Regions from separate parts of the Rhizobium sp. WW_1 genome, predicted to be linked through region 2. Evidence: riboswitches for the same ligand, from Rfam matches in the RefSeq annotation. Region 2 holds a riboswitch; the other holds the start of a gene.
The links. A riboswitch is a leader RNA that binds a small molecule or an ion and turns the genes downstream of it on or off. The one in region 2 is predicted to bind cobalamin.
Positions count from the first base shown of each region.

Region 1: another riboswitch for cobalamin. It lies ahead of BJ928_RS03330 (aromatic ring-hydroxylating dioxygenase subunit alpha); the one in region 2 lies ahead of BJ928_RS07820 (ABC transporter substrate-binding protein).

Region 1 is NZ_RAIN01000001.1:698,325-706,065, reverse strand. Features, by position in the region: gene BJ928_RS03340 (DUF6656 family protein) at 38-655, opposite strand; gene BJ928_RS03335 (ACT domain-containing protein) at 760-1,179, shown strand; cobalamin riboswitch at 1,379-1,584, shown strand; gene BJ928_RS03330 (aromatic ring-hydroxylating dioxygenase subunit alpha) at 1,680-2,924, shown strand; gene BJ928_RS03325 (hybrid-cluster NAD(P)-dependent oxidoreductase) at 2,927-4,015, shown strand; gene BJ928_RS03320 (GH25 family lysozyme) at 4,147-5,097, opposite strand; gene BJ928_RS03315 (BA14K family protein) at 5,405-5,875, shown strand; gene BJ928_RS03310 (transporter) at 5,945-6,946, opposite strand; gene BJ928_RS03305 (acyl-CoA dehydrogenase) at 7,234-7,741, shown strand, end outside.
Region 2 is NZ_RAIN01000002.1:74,026-81,766, reverse strand. Features, by position in the region: gene BJ928_RS07840 (PepSY domain-containing protein) at 1-174, opposite strand, end outside; gene BJ928_RS07835 (hypothetical protein) at 395-799, opposite strand; gene BJ928_RS07825 (diguanylate cyclase) at 1,268-2,362, shown strand; cobalamin riboswitch at 2,445-2,699, shown strand; gene BJ928_RS07820 (ABC transporter substrate-binding protein) at 2,863-3,879, shown strand; gene BJ928_RS07815 (iron chelate uptake ABC transporter family permease subunit) at 3,883-4,920, shown strand; gene BJ928_RS07810 (ABC transporter ATP-binding protein) at 4,917-5,681, shown strand; gene BJ928_RS07805 (class I SAM-dependent methyltransferase) at 5,686-6,465, shown strand; gene BJ928_RS07800 (LysR family transcriptional regulator) at 6,538-7,440, opposite strand; gene BJ928_RS07795 (SDR family oxidoreductase) at 7,619-7,741, shown strand, end outside.

The DNA of each region.
Region 1 (7,741 bases), on a different contig from region 2:
GGCCGTTCTTATGCCCTTCGAGTTTTCGGATCAATCGTCAAAGCTGGCGAATGATGTCGCGAAGCTGCTCGTTGCGGGCGCCAAGCAATAGAACGTTGCGGATGGCGATCTGCGGATCGTGGGTGTGGAACAGTACGCCGTTGCCGCGAATGTCGCGATTGATCGTCAGCTTCTTGTCCTCAGCCTGCTTGTCCGGGTGAACGGCGACGGCGAAATACATCCGAGAATATTTGAGGCTGATGTCTTCGAAGAAATTCTCTTCCTGGCCGATACGGGCAAAGAAATTGGCGATATAGAACGCCCAGTTCACCTGCTCATATTGTGCGAACTGTGTCCGCGCGGCTGTCACGTGGCAATAGCCGAGATGCGGCGTGTCCTTCAGCGTGTGATGGAAGATGAGCTTCGGGAAACGGATTGATTTGTGGAAGCTGTTGAGCCGGTCATGCGTCTTTTCGCCGGCATCCCTGAGCTTCAGCGCCGTGCGCTCGGCCACGTGTTCGTGACTGAGATATTCCCGCTCTTCGGCAAGCCAGTGCGGCCTGTTCCGGTTGATGCGCCCCGTGCGCAGGAATTCGCTGTGCCCTGTCGTCGGCACTACTGGCGCCGGTTCGGGGTCGGCGGGCTTCCCAGCGTCGAAATATCTGAGTTTGGCCATGCCGGATCTCGCTATGTTAGTCTCTGAGCGACATGCTAGATCACATAGCTTGAGCCGAGCTTAACCGCATCTGGGATGCTGCACTTTTAAGGAGACTGAGAAACATGCCCGGAATTACCGATCTCCAGCAGCTCCTTTCCGGCATGAAGCCGAGCCTTGCCGAGGGCGAATTCGTCTATTGCAGCGTTCCGGCGTCGATGTTGGCAGACCACATCCATCTGAGGCCGCTCGGATTCTTCCGTGAAAAGGAAGGCGTGACGCTGATCCTTCCATTGGAGACGGCCCGAGAGGCTGGATTTCCCGCGGCCCCCACCATGCGCATGATAACGCTCGAAGTGCACTCCTCTCTCGAGGCCGTAGGGTTGACCGCTGCCTTCGCAACGGCGCTCGGCAACGAGGGTATCAGCGCCAATGTGGTCGCGGCTTACCATCATGACCACATCTTCGTGCCAGCGGCCGATGCCGGTCGTGCGATGGCGGCTTTGCAAGCTCTTTCGGCCGCCCAATCGCCCTCGGTTGGTTGATCTGTCGCAATCAGAATAAAGCGTCATCGGCAAGGGTCGGGCAGCGCACCCCCCTCATGTCCCGCACCGGAATGTAAGAGGTTGAATTGCCTCTCTATATCGCCTGCAAGGGCAACCGTCCCGCTGCCCCGTTTCGGCTGTCGTCAATTTCGAAGCCGATGTCGCATTGCAGCGCAGCCGCCGCCGGTGCCGGGCGCTATGATGTTATCAATCTCAAGGTGCCGTTTGCTAGGGAGACGGAGAATTGGGAAGCCGGTCAAAATCCGGCGCTGCCCCCGCAACGGTGGTGGAGTGAGGCATGGCGGATAAAGCCACTGGGTCTGGTCGGCCTGGGAAGGTGCCATGGGGCTCTGGAAACAGGGCCGCTCCAGAGCCCGGAAACCAGCCTTGGGCACACATGGTTTACTGACCGCGGCGGGCGGTCGGACATTGCTTTGGGCCATTCCCGATGGCCTCTGCATGTCCTCTGCACGTCTCCCGGTACTGCGAAGGATAGGCAAATGGATATCGGCAGCAAAGTTCTGCGGCAATTGAAGAACCACCGGACGGGTTTGAGTCTCGAACAACCGTTCTATACCGATCCGGATTATTTCAAGCTCGATATGGAGATGATCTACTATCGCGACTGGCTGTTCATCGGCCATGATTGCGAAGTGCCGCGCGCGGGCAATTACTTCACCGTCCAGATCGGTGATTACCCGGTCGTGATTGTCCGGGGTCGCGATCAGGTCATCCGCGCTTTCCACAACAGCTGTCGCCATCGCGGCTCGCGCGTCTGCAACACCGAGCGCGGCTCCTCGGCAAAGCTCGTCTGCCCCTATCACCAGTGGACTTACGAACTCGACGGCTCGCTGCTCTTCGCCCGCCAGATGGCGGAGGATTTCGACAAGAGCCAGCACGGGCTGAAGCCGGTCCACTGCGAAAGCGTCGGCGGCTACATCTTCATTTGCCTTGCGCAGAACGCGCCGGATTTCGCTCCGGTCCGCGAGACCATCGAACCCTACATCGCGCCGCATCGCATCAGCGAAGCCAAGATCGCCTTCCAGAGCACCATCATCGAAAAGGGCAACTGGAAGCTGGTCTGGGAAAACAACCGCGAGTGCTATCACTGCGCGGCCAACCATCCCGAGCTTTGCCGCACCTTCCCGGAAGCGCCGACCGTTAGCGGCGTGCAGGGCGCGATGAACGATCCGGTGATCGCCGCACATTGGCAGCGCTGCGAGGCCGCAGGCCTGCCGAGCGAATTCAAGCTTTCTCCGGACGGCCAGTTCCGCACGGCCCGCATGCCGCTGATCGAAGGTGCCGAAAGCTACACGATGTCGGGCCAGAACGCCGTCAAGCGTCCGCTCTCGTCGGATGTGACGATCAACGGCATCGGCACCATGCTGCTGTTCCACTATCCCACGACATGGAACCACATGCTCGGCGATCACGCCATTTCCTTCCGCGTGCTGCCGATCAGCGCCGAGGAAACCGCTGTGACCACCAAGTGGATCGTCCATAAGGATGCGGTCGAAGGCGTCGACTACGATCTGGAAGAACTGACGCACGTCTGGACCGAGACCAACGACCAGGACCGCCGCATCGTCGAGGAAAACGCCTTCGGCATCCGCTCGCCGGCCTATGAGCCCGGTCCCTATTCGGAAATCCATGAAGGCGGCGTCATGCAGTTCGTCGAATGGTACACGACTTTCATGATCAACCGGCTGCAGGGCGATCAGGCCAAGCTGTCGGCGGTCGCCTGAGTATGAACATGACCGCCTCCCTTCGCCATCGACACCTCGACCAGATGCAGCCCTGGAGCGACAGGCAGCATCTGCTCGAATGTCTCTCGGTCACGCCCGAGGCGCCCGATGTGATGACCTTCACATTCGGCTCCGACAAGGACAACTGGTTCCGCTACCTGCCGGGCCAGTTCGTGACGCTGGAGCTGCCGACGGCTCCGGAGCCGGTCATGCGCACCTATACGCTGTCGTCGACACCGTCGCGGCCCTTTTCGGTCGCCGTGACTGTCAAGGCGCAGAAGGACAGCATCGGCACGCGCTGGATGTTCGAGAACCTGAAGCCGGGCATGCGCATCAAGGCTTTCGGTCCGCTCGGCGATTTCAGCCATATCCGTCATCCCGGCGAAAAGTACCTGTTTGTCTCCGCCGGTTCCGGCATTACGCCGATGATGTCGATGACGCGTTACATGGCCGACATCGCGCCGCTGTCGGACATCACCTTCGTCAATTGCTCGCGCAGCCCGACCGACATCATTTTCCGCTCCGAACTCGAATATCTCGCCCGCTTCATGCCGAACCTCAATCTCGGCCTCATCGTCGAGGGTTGTGGCCGCACCGATCTCTGGTCGGGGCTGAAGGGACGCATCGACAAGGCGAAGATCGGTCTCCTGGCTCCTGATTTCATGGACCGGACGATCTTCTGCTGCGGCCCGGAAGTCTTCATGGACGCCGTGCGCTCCATGCTGGAAGCGCATGGTTTCGACATGTCGCGCTATCATCAGGAGAGCTTCCAGCCAGCGAACGCTGCAACGCCGCTTGCGGAGGTTTCCGACGATGCCTCCGGCGAGGCCGCGACGACGATCCGCTTCACCATGGCCGGCAAGGATGTCGTCTGCGCCGCGGGCCAGACCGTGCTTCAGGCGGCGCGCGGTGCCGGTGTGCGCATCGGAGCGGCCTGCGAATCCGGGCTTTGCGGTACATGCCGCGTCATGAAGCTCTCGGGCGAAGTCGAGATGAGCCACAATGGCGGCATCCTCGATGACGAGATCGACGAGGGTTATATCCTCGCCTGCTGCTCGCGCCCGAAGACGGATGTGCAGATCGAGGCATAGCATCGACCTGAAAACCGCCTCGCCAAGCTAAAGCATGTCCCGCAAAAGTGTGCAGCGGTTTTGCGACAACGACGTGCGAAGAATCAAAGACCTGAAGCGCGAGGAGCGAATCTGAAGGATCGCTACGCGCTTTAGAAATCCTGGTAATTCAGCTCGTTGATTTCGACCGGCTTCGATTGTGGGGTCGAAGCTGTGACGACCGGGTCGATGTCGACCATGAGCGAAACGAGCGCCTGCCGCGGGCCGTTGCACATCTGCGCGAGCGCGATCGTCAGGTCCGGTGCAGGCAGGGGCTTGGCGGGCAAGAGATCACCCTGCGGCCAGATCTTGGCAAGCTGGACTTTCGTCATCGGCACGACATTCACGTCGATATCGGTAAGCGTGCCGGGTACGCGATAGGGGCAGCTTTTCTCCGAGCAATTATCCGACGAAGCAAACTGCCAGATGGCATAATTGTCCCAGTTGCCGAGCGGGAAGGTATCCTTCACATCCGGCTTGTAGCGCGCGTACCACAGCGGCAGCCGCGACAGCAGCGGATAGGTGCCCCGGTGATCGGCGATGTAGCGCGCCGTGTTGTGATTGACGTAGAGAATGGGGTAGCGCCCGGTCCTGACCTTGATGTGAGCAACGAAGATCTGCGCGTCGTCGAGCGACATGAATTGCGTGGCGTCCATGCCGTCTATGTCGAGCACCATCAGCTCGTCGGGCTGCGGATCGGCGTAGTCGAGAAAGTGATTGGCCTGGTCGATCGGATTGCCGGGCCGGCCCAGATGATAGGCGCCCCATAGCAGGCCGTTCGATTTTGCCAGAATGCGACGCGTCTGAAACAGCTCGCGGCTGACGGCGTATTTGCGCCACATCGTCCTGCAATGAGCCACCGTATCGCCACCATGATCACCGGTGCAACTGAAGCTTTCAGGTAGTCCGTCCGACGCCTTGGAGATGAAGCCGGCGATCCGCTTGTCCTGCAGAAACGCAGTCCAGTCGATGGTGTTTAGCTCGTAAGCATCGACAATCAGTGCATTTTTCGGATCGGTCCAGGGCTGGCTCTCGCCGGCCGAAGGCTTGGAGACCGGCCCCATCAGGGTCAGGATCGTCAGCAAGCTGCAAATGAGGAGGTTACTTTGCCGGTATCCTTTCATGAAATAACAGTAAGGATTGCTGGTTAATCTTGGGTTAAGAATGAAATCACTATAAATTCATCGTGGAGCCCCGCATAACTCCTTAAATTGGTAGGGATTTGAGGAACTGAATAACATGCTGTCGCGTTTCTTTCCGTCTACTCGGATATGCGACGAAGCAGACAGCGAAACCTTAATCGGGAAGCATTCCCGACATGAAACGCCTACAGGCTTGAGTCCCAAGTCGAACCAGGGAATGGAGATTAAAATGCTTGGTTTCCGTGCAAAAATCGCGACAGTCGCCATGACGGCTGCTGTTGCCTTGACGAGCTTCACACCGTCTTTTGCCATGCAGATGCCCGCCGCGCCGATCGTCAATCAGACTGCGCCCGCCCAGGCCGCCCCCGGCAACGTCGAACAGGTGCAGTGGCGCCATGGTGGCTACTATCGCCGAGGCTGGTATGGCGGCTACCGCGGTTATCGCGGCGGCTATCGTCATGGTTATCGCTATCACGACGGCTATTGGTTCCCGCTGGCAGCCTTCGGCGCAGGCGCGCTCATCGGCGGTGCAATCGCCAGCCAGCCGCGCTATTATGAGCCGGCTCCGGCCCCGAGCGCCGGCATCAATCCGCGCCATGTCGAATGGTGCGAGGGACGCTATCGTTCCTATCGCGCTTACGACAATACGTTCCAGCCAAATTCCGGCCCGCGCCGCCAGTGCTATTCGCCGTATTTCTAAGCAGCGTTTAGAGAAGTCTCGATGCCAGCCGTCCGGTTTCAGCCGGGCGGCTTTTTGTATGCTTTGCCATCAGAGAATGTTGACGCGCTTGAGCAGCCACCAGGCGAGCAGCATGGAGCCAATGATGAAGCCGATCGCATATCCGGTGCCGGCGGCGCCACCCGCTAGCGGCAGGCCGGATGTATTCATGCCGAAAAAGCCGGTCACCAATGTCGGCGGCAACAGGAACGCGGTCATGATTGACAGGACATAGAGATGCCGGTTGATCTCGGAGGCGAGTTTTGAATCGATCTCTTCGTGCAGCAGCCTGGCCCGTTCCTGCAACGCATAAATATCATGTTCTACAGCTTCCAGCCGGCCCGTCAGCCGCGCGGCGACATCCTCGAAGCCGAGCGGCATCTCTTCGTCGTCGGAGGCGCCCGCATGGCGCATCAAGGAAAGAACGGTCCGCAGATGGCGATGCAGGCGCACGATCGTCCTGCGCAGCGGCGGAAGCTTGGCGCGCTCGTCGCGCGACGTGTTGCCGTGGACGAAATCCTCGATGCCATTCAACTCTTCGCCGATCTCGATGACGACGGAGATCAAGGTCCGCTGGAATTCAACAACGATCAGCTCGAAAATATCCACCGGATTTGCAAATCGCGCCGCATTCTTTTCGATCAGCACGCGGGCCCTATCCAGGCTGCGGAGCGGCTGCAGCCGGCTGGTGATGAGCATGCGATCGTTGAATGCGAAATGCAGCCAGCCGATGTCATGGGTATTGTGGGCGAAGTCACGCTGGAAGTCGACCAGCGTGCCGAACAGCATTTGCTCGTCGACTGTAATCGCCGCATGTGTCTCATGCGTGGTCAGAGCGATGCGGGCGGCGTCGTTCAGTCCCGGCGCATCCTCGAGAAAGGCGGAAACCCGCGCATCCACGAGATTGAGATGCAGCCAGAGAAAACCTTCGTCGCTGAAGAGCGCCGAACGATCGATATCGTCGGGCAGGCGCTCCGGCTTGGCTGCACCTGGACGAAGACGATAGGCCCAGACGAAGCCGGGTATCGTATTGGCTGACGTGAGCGTGTTCATGGCGGTATCGTTCGCATTATCTGAACAGTTGCCTTAGTCTTCGTTCATGACGGTTGTTTATGCAAGTCCGTGCTTTCGCGGAATAATCGCGAACAAAAGCGCCAATGTCACAGTCATGCGGCGCGTACAAGGCGTATGTGGCCCTCGGGTTCGCGAGATAGTGGAAATCGATCGTCTTCCGATGTCAAAAATTGACGTTTACGTAAAAATAAACTAGCTATGGCCACACATGGCCGATGATCCGGGTGAGGCGGATCATTGCCAGCACCGATCCGGAGGAAATCATCATGTATAAGGCGCCTGTCGAAGAAATCGCATTCACGCTGAAACATGTCGCCGGCATGGAGCGCGCGATGGAAGACGGCATTCTCGGCGATCTCAGTGCCGATCTTGTCGATGCGATCCTGTCGGAAGCCGGGCGTTTCGCCGGCGAGGAGATGGAACCGCTTGCCGAGAATGGCGACCGGCAGGGTGCAAGGCTAGTGAACGGCAAGGTCGTTCTTCCCGATGGCTGGGAGCAGCTTTATCGCGATTGGATCGCCGGCGGCTGGAACGGCCTCACCGCGCCCGAGGATTTCGGCGGTCAGGGCCTGCCGCATATGCTGAATATCGCGGCGCTGGAAATGTGGAACTCCGCCTCGATGGCCTTCGGCCTTGCCCCGACGCTGACCATGGGGGCGGTCGAGGCACTCAGCGCGCATGGCAGCGAAGACCTGAAGAAGACATATCTGGCGAGGCTTGTCTCGGGCGAGTGGACGGGAACCATGAACCTGACGGAGCCGCATGCCGGTTCCG
Region 2 (7,741 bases):
GAAGGTGTCGGCAATCTGATCCTTGAAGAGATACAAAGACCCGGTGATTGCCAAATTGAGCATGAAGGGAATGACGAGAAGACCGGCGAAAAAATGCCAGCGCCAGATTGCACGATAGAGTGAGATATTATGGGTAGCTGCGACAGCAGGTTCAGCAGCGGTAAAGGCAGACATGAAAATCCTCCGAAGATCGGCGGGCTGCCGCAAGCGATCGATCCGGGGAGGGGCGGCGATTGTTCGCCGTTTGAAATGCGCCTGCTTCGCGTGAGCGGCCGCAGCGGCTCGTTCGGCGAAGTTTTGCGGAAAACACCAATCCTCGGATTTCACGACTTGAAGGTCGCGCATGACGGCAGCCGTTGACGGCGGGCGTCACGACAAAAGCCGCAACGCCGGTTCAGCCAACGATGTCGAGGATGGGTGGCGCCCTTGGGCCGGTGTTCGGTGGATAAAGCTGCCGATGGAAGGCTTCCGATCTTGCAACGACGGTCTCTCCGCGCTGAGAGGCGAGGCGTTCGCAAATCTCGGTCGGAGGTATGGGCAGAACCGCGGCGGAAGCGATCCGGCAGGCTTCGCACCCGGGCGCATAGGCTTTTCCATGCACCTTGCCGTCCGCGTCCTTGTAGGTGATGCAGAGAATGGGCAGGGACCCGTCCGGCAGCCTGTATTGCGCAAGTTCTATGGGAGATATCTCATCCGCCGTGGCGACGACCGGCTGATGGGCAAAGCCGACAAGCAACAGCGCCATGGCGCAGACGATGCGCGCACTCCACTGCCATGTACGCGAAATTGTCTTCCGCATTCTTGTCCCCACCACCCGCATCCCGCGGATAAGGTTGCAGTCATAGGACAGGCTCATTACAAGCGCAATGCGTCAATTCGTGCCGCCGCAAAGTTTGCGGACATCGATGACAGCGCAGCACCGACAGCGTCGAAACGCCCAGCGGAATGCCAAATTGACCGGCAGCTCTTGATCGCCAGGCGCGCGGCGCCAGATAGCGTTGACCATTCGGATCTATCGGCCGCGCCCGATATCGCCTGGCTCGCATGACAGAATCCGGAGACAGCCATATTGAGACGCATTGCTTCAGAAGTTCGATTGCGACGATGACCTCCGCCCACAATTCCCGTCCGAACACCATCGCCAGGCCGCCAATCAGCGAGAGGCTTGGTAAACCATTTTACGGAGATCGCATGGTATCCGGCATCGACTTCGACTATGCCGATACCGGTCATTCGTTACGGCTAGTCGCGAGGACTGGGAATAGCAATGGAAATTGAAACACATTTGGTCTCGCTCATTCGCGTCCTCGGCCAGGTGGCGATCATTGTCTATGCCTATTCCTGGGTGATCCGCATCGTCGAGCGCGGCGCTTTGAAATCGGCTGCCGTCGGGCTGTTGTTCGGGCTGGTCGGTATCCTGTCGATGGGCGATCCCATACAGTGGATGCCAGGCGTCATTCAGGATGGCCGCTCGATCCTGCTTGTCCTCATACCGATCTACGGCGGCCTGCTGGGAACGATCGTGGCCGCCGCGATGATGGCCCTGTTTCGCTTCATGGTCGGCGGGATGGGCGCCATGGGCGGTGTTGCCGGTATCGCGATCGTCGCGGCCGCCGGCTATGCGCTCAGCCTGTTGCCGCGGCAATGGACCGGCACGGGATGGAAACGATCGGCCCTGTTCGGCCTGGCGACCTGCACGTCGCTCGTGGTTCTCCTCTTTCTGCCGTGGGTGGTTGCGCGCGCGCTTCTCCTTTCGGCCGCGCTCCCGGTGACGATCGTCAATATTCTTGGCGTCATGCTGCTGTCGGATCTGCTGCAGCGGGAGCAATATCGCATCGGCATCCAGCGCGCGCTGGAGAATGAAGCCACCCTCGATCCGCTGACGAGGCTTCCCAACCGCCGGGTGCTGCAGCGCGAAGGCGATCGATGCAGCAAGGAAGCCGGTGTGCGGCGCATTCCCTTCTCGATCATCATGCTCGATATCGATCACTTCAAGAAAATCAACGACAATTGGGGCCATTCCTTCGGCGACACCGTTCTGGCGCGGGTGGCGGATGTCATCCGGCAAACCGTGCGCAAAACCGATATCGCGGCCCGCTATGGCGGCGAAGAGATCGTCGTCCTGTTGCCGAACACCGACATGAGGGCGGCCGCCGCCGTTGCGGAGAAAATTCGCAGCGATATCGAGACGACGATGCTGATGTTCGATCAGGACGCCGTCCATGTCACCGTCAGCATCGGCATTGCTTGCTCGCTCGAGCCGACCACGGATTTCAAGCATGTGCTCGAAGCCGCCGACAAGGCGCTTTACCGGGCGAAGGCGGGCGGAAGAAATCGTGTGGAGCAGGCCGAGGCGGCTTAGCATTGCTGGGGCCGTTGGCAATGAGCATGATGTGCCCCTTCCTCTTTACTATCCATGCGTTCTTGACGGGAAGGGTCCGTCCGGAATAACTGGACGCGACGGTTCCCCAAGGAAGACTCCGCGGGGATTAATAGGGAACACGGTGAGGGCGACCCAAGAGGGACCTAGACCGTGGCTGCCCCCGCAACTGTAAGCGGATTGCCGATCATCCCGGGGTGACCTTTTCCGGCTCGCTCCAGAGGCTTTGAGCCATGCCACTGCAGCCAAGCTTGCGGGAAGGCAGATGATCGTCAGATATCCGCGAGCCAGGAGACCTGCCGTCGATCACGATCCAATCAGCCGGGCGGGGATGCTCGGAAAGGACAGAGAATGATTGACCTGCGCCTTCGACATTATCCGAGCTTTTTCGGCCTTGATTGGGATCTTCGCAACCGGCGGCGACCTGCCTGAGCGCGATTGTGCTGACACCGCCCAGTTTCCTTGTCCTATCGAGATCTTTCATGCGCCATTTTTTGACGACCATTACATTTGCACTCGGGCTGACCGGGTTTGCCGCGTCCGGCTTCGCCGCGACCCAATATCCCCTCACGATCAATAATTGCGGCGAGAAGGTCACCTTCCAGAAAGCGCCGGCCAAGATCGTTTCGATCGGCCAGGGTATGACCGAAATCCTCTTTTCGCTCGGCCTTGCCGACAAGATTGCGGGAACGGCCGTGTGGGTCGGCCCGGTTCTGCCGCAATATGCCGAAGCCAATGCCAAGATCCCCCGGCTTGCCGACAACGATCCGAGCTTCGAATCCGTGGTCGGCAAGGAGCCGGATCTCGTGGCTGCCGAATTCGAATGGCATGTCGGCACACAGGGCTCCGTGGGCAAGCGCCAGCAGTTTTCCGAGCTCGGAATCAATACCTACGTCGCCCCAACGGATTGCGTCGCCAAGGTCAATACCGATGGCGGCGATGGCGTGCGCAAGGAGCTGTTCACGATGGGTCTGGTCTACCAGGAGATCGATGAACTCGCTCAGATCTTCGACGTTAAGGATCGCGGCGATGCCTTGATCGCGGACCTGAAGAAGCGCGAGGCGGATGCTGTTGCCTCGATTGCCGGAGCCAAGGCGAAGGATCTGCCGATCGTGTTCTGGTTCTCCAGCAAGGAAGTCAGCGGCGATGCCTATATCGCCGGCAAGAACAGCGCCCCGGCTTATATTCTGAAGACGATCGGCGCTCGCAATGTCGTCACGACCGAAGAGGAATGGCCGCTGGTAGGGTGGGAGACGATCGCACAGGCCAATCCAGCCGTGATCGTCATCGCCACCATGGATCGCCGCCGCTACGCGGCCGACGACCCGAAGGTCAAGGTCGACTTCCTTGAGAAAGATCCCGTCACCAGCCAGCTCGATGCCGTCAAGAACAAGCATTTCGTCATGATGGATGCGCAGTCGATGAACCCGACCATCCGGACGATCGACGGTATCGAAATCCTGGCCAAGGGCATCAAGTCCTTCGGTCTGGCACAGTAAAATATGAGCCTCGTTGCAGAACGTCGGCCATGGTGGGCGCTTTGGGCGCTCGCCATGGCTGCGGTCGTCCTCCTCGCTTTCATGATCAGTCTCGCCGTGTCGATCGGCGAGATCTCGATTCCGCTGTCGACCACTGCGAAGGCCGTGTCGAACCGCTTGTTCGGCACGGGCTTCGAACTCAGCCGGATCCATCAGGGGATCGTCTGGGATTATCGGTTGAGCCGCGCGCTTGTCGCGGCGAGCGCCGGTGCGTCGCTGGCGCTGTGCGGCGTGGTTTTGCAGGCCCTGCTGCGCAATCCGCTTGCCGAGCCCTATGTGCTCGGCATTTCCGCCGGCGCTTCCACCGGCGCGGTCTGCATCATGATCCTCGGGCTCGGTTACGGCATTCTGGGCCTCTCCGGCGGCGCTTTTCTCGGCGCGGTCGCGGCCTTCCTGTTTGTCGGTCTGCTTGCCGCCGGCGTCGGCGGCACGAGCGAGCGCATCATTCTCTGCGGCGTCGCCGGCTCGCAGCTTTTCAATGCGCTCACCTCCTATATCGTCACCACCTCGGCCAATGCCGAGCAGGCGAGGGGCGTCATGTTCTGGCTGCTCGGCTCCATGAGCGGCGTGCGCTGGCCGGACGTCTATCTTTCCGGACCTGTCGCCATCATCGGCTTTGCCGTTTGCATGGCGCATGTCCGGGTACTCGATGCCTTCATCTTCGGCACGGATGCGGCGGCCTCGCTCGGGATTGCGGTCCGGCGAGCGCAGATCGTCCTGCTTGGCGTGACGGCCTTGATGACCGCGGCGGTCGTCAGCATCGTCGGCTCGATTGGCTTCGTCGGGCTCGTCATTCCACATGCAGCGCGTTTTGTGGTTGGACCAAGCCATGATCGGCTGCTGCCGGCGGCGGCGCTGGCCGGCGCCATTTTCATGGTTGCTGCCGATATCATCTCGCGCATCATCATTCCCCAGCAGATCCTGCCGATCGGCGTCGTCACCGCCCTCTTCGGAGCTCCGGCCTTCGCCCTTATTCTCTATCGCGCCCGGAGGACGGCATGAGCATCGCGGTTGACACGGTGACGTTTGCGGCCGGCGATAGTCTGATCGTCAACGGCGTCAGCCTGACGGTCGAAAAGGGCAAAGTCCTCGGCCTTCTCGGGCCGAACGGTTCTGGAAAATCCAGTCTGCTGCGGCTGATATGCCGGCTGCGCAAGGTCAAGAGCGGCGTCATCCGGCTTGGCGGCAGCGATATCGCCTCGATTTCGCGCGGCGATATTGCCCGCCGCATCGCGCTCGTTGAACAGCAGGCGACAACCGATACGCAAGTGACCGTGATGGACGTGGTGCGCCTCGGTCGCACGCCGCATCGCGGCCCCCTGTCGGCCTGGAGCGCTCAAGACGATGCGGCGGTTTCGGATGCGCTTGTTCGCGTCGGCATGCAGAGCCGCGCTGGGCAATTATGGCAAACCCTCTCCGGTGGAGAGCGGCAGCGGGTCCATATTGCAAGGGCGCTTGCCCAGACACCGAGCGAGCTTCTGCTCGACGAGCCGACGAACCATCTCGATATCCAGCATCAGCTCGACATTCTTGGCCTGGTCTCCAGGCTTGACGTTACATCGATCGTCGCGCTGCACGATCTCAATCTTGCGGCGATGTTTTGTGACAGTCTCGCCGTGCTGCAGAAGGGCGAGGTGGTCGCGGCCGGCCCGCCGGAAGACGTGCTGACGCAGGAATTGATCGAACGGGTTTTCGGCGTGCGTGCGCATGTGCAGAAATCTTCGGTCCACGGCCGCTGCAACATTCAATACATGGCAGGTTGATTGCATGGACGGCGCCAATTTCGATCTCAAGGAGGAGATCAGGGACTATTGGTCGAAGCGCTCTGAAACCTTCGATCTTGCCTTCGGGCATAAAATCGCGCCTGGCCCCGAGGCCGATGCCTGGCAGGAGCCGATCCGCGCGGCGCTCGGTCCCCAGCCGAAGCGCGTGCTGGAACTTGCTTGCGGCACAGGAGAAGTCACCCGCCTGATCCATGATCTCGGTCATGACGTGACGGCACTCGATTTTTCCGAGGCAATGCTTGCCGTCGCGCGCCGGAAGCATGCGGGCAAGCCGCGTTTGCGCTTTCTGCTGGCGGATGCCGAACAGACCATGGAACCGGACGAAGCCTATGATGCGATCGTCTGCCGGCATCTGGTCTGGACGCTGACACGACCGGAGGAAGCCCTGAAGGAATGGCGTCGCTTGCTGAAGCCCGGTGGGCGCCTCGTGATCTTCGATGGCGATTGGGCTGCGCCGAAGCCAGGCGGCAGGGTTGCAACGCTGCTGATACGCTTGATCGACCGCCTGATCGGCGCCGACAAGAACTATGATGGCGCGCTCAGCAGCCGCCATGCCCGTATCATGGAAGCATTGCCTTTCGGCGGCGGGCTACGCTCGGATACGCTGATCCCGCTTCTTGCAGATGCCGGCTTTGCGGATATTCAATTGCAGTCGCACGCGCCCATCGCCAGGGCGCAGCGGAAGAACGCAAATTTGAGAAACAGGCTGCGAACCTTCGTCTATCGCCGGTTCATAGTTGTCTGCCGACGCCCGGCACTCTAGTCAAACTCCCCAGGGGTTGCCAATCCACCGGTCAACGGCTGCGTCACCGGTCTCTTATGTGCTGCGTGGTTGTCAACGCAGCGGTATCCAGAGCGGCGACTTCCAGGCCCGCAAGGCGTCCAGAAAAGCCTGCAGTTTCGACGGCAAGAAGCGGCGGGTCTGGTAGACGGCATGGACGAAGATCTCAGGCGAAGACCATTCCGGCAGGAGACGGACAAGCTCGCCGCGCTCGATGCGCTCGTCGCAATAGTTCGATGGCAGAAGGCCGATGCCGTGGCCCTGATAGGTGAAAGCACTGACGGATTGGAAGTCACGGCTCGAAATCGGCCCGGAAACAGCGATTTTCGCCGACTTGCTGGCGCTGACGAGATGCCATTCCGCCTCGTTGTTGCGGCCGTTGAGCAGAATACAGTCATGCTCGCTCAGATCTTCCGGCCTTGCGGGCGCTGAACGGCCTTGCAGGTAGTCCGGCGTTGCAACGAGATAACGGACGCTCTTGCCGATGCGCTGGGCGATAATCGACGAATCCTGCAGTTCTCCGAAGCGGATGGCGACATCGACATTCTCGGCAATCAGGTCGAGGAACGTATTGGTGATGAAGAGATCGACCTGAATGCGTGGGTAGCTTCTCAGGAATGCCGATACGAAGTCGTAGAAGGGCTGTTGTCCGAGGACTACCGGCGCTGAAATCCTGAGCAGCCCCTCCGGCGCCCTTTGTGAGTGAGTAAGAATGTGTTCGGCGTCATGGAGACGGTCGAGCGGCTCGCTGCATTGGTTGAAATAGGCGCGCCCCTGCGCCGTCAGGTTCAATTTTCGGGTCGTGCGCTGCAGCAGCGTAACGCCCAATTGCTCCTCCAGGGCCGTGACCCTGCGGCTGACCGTCGAGACCGGCATTCCCAAGGCATGGGCCGCCCGGCTGAAGCTCTCGAACTGCGCCACCTTCACAAAAATCGCGATATCATTCAGATCTGTCATCTTGCAACTTTTGCATAGATGGAAAATTGATTCCATATATTTCCATCTAATCGCATAAAGCCCGAATGGGCATATTCCTTTCACGAGAGCAAGCCAACCGCCTCATCCCCTCTCGATCACGCCAGTCTTTCAGACGGGCGCGCGGCGATGGGGCTGCTTCGTGCAAAGGAGAATGACAATGCAGACGGGAAGAACTGTTATCATAACGGGTGCCTCTCAAGGCATCGGCGCGACAATTGCCAATAGCTTCCTCGATCGCGGCTACAACGTGGTTGCGACCTCGCGGCGCGTGACGCAGACC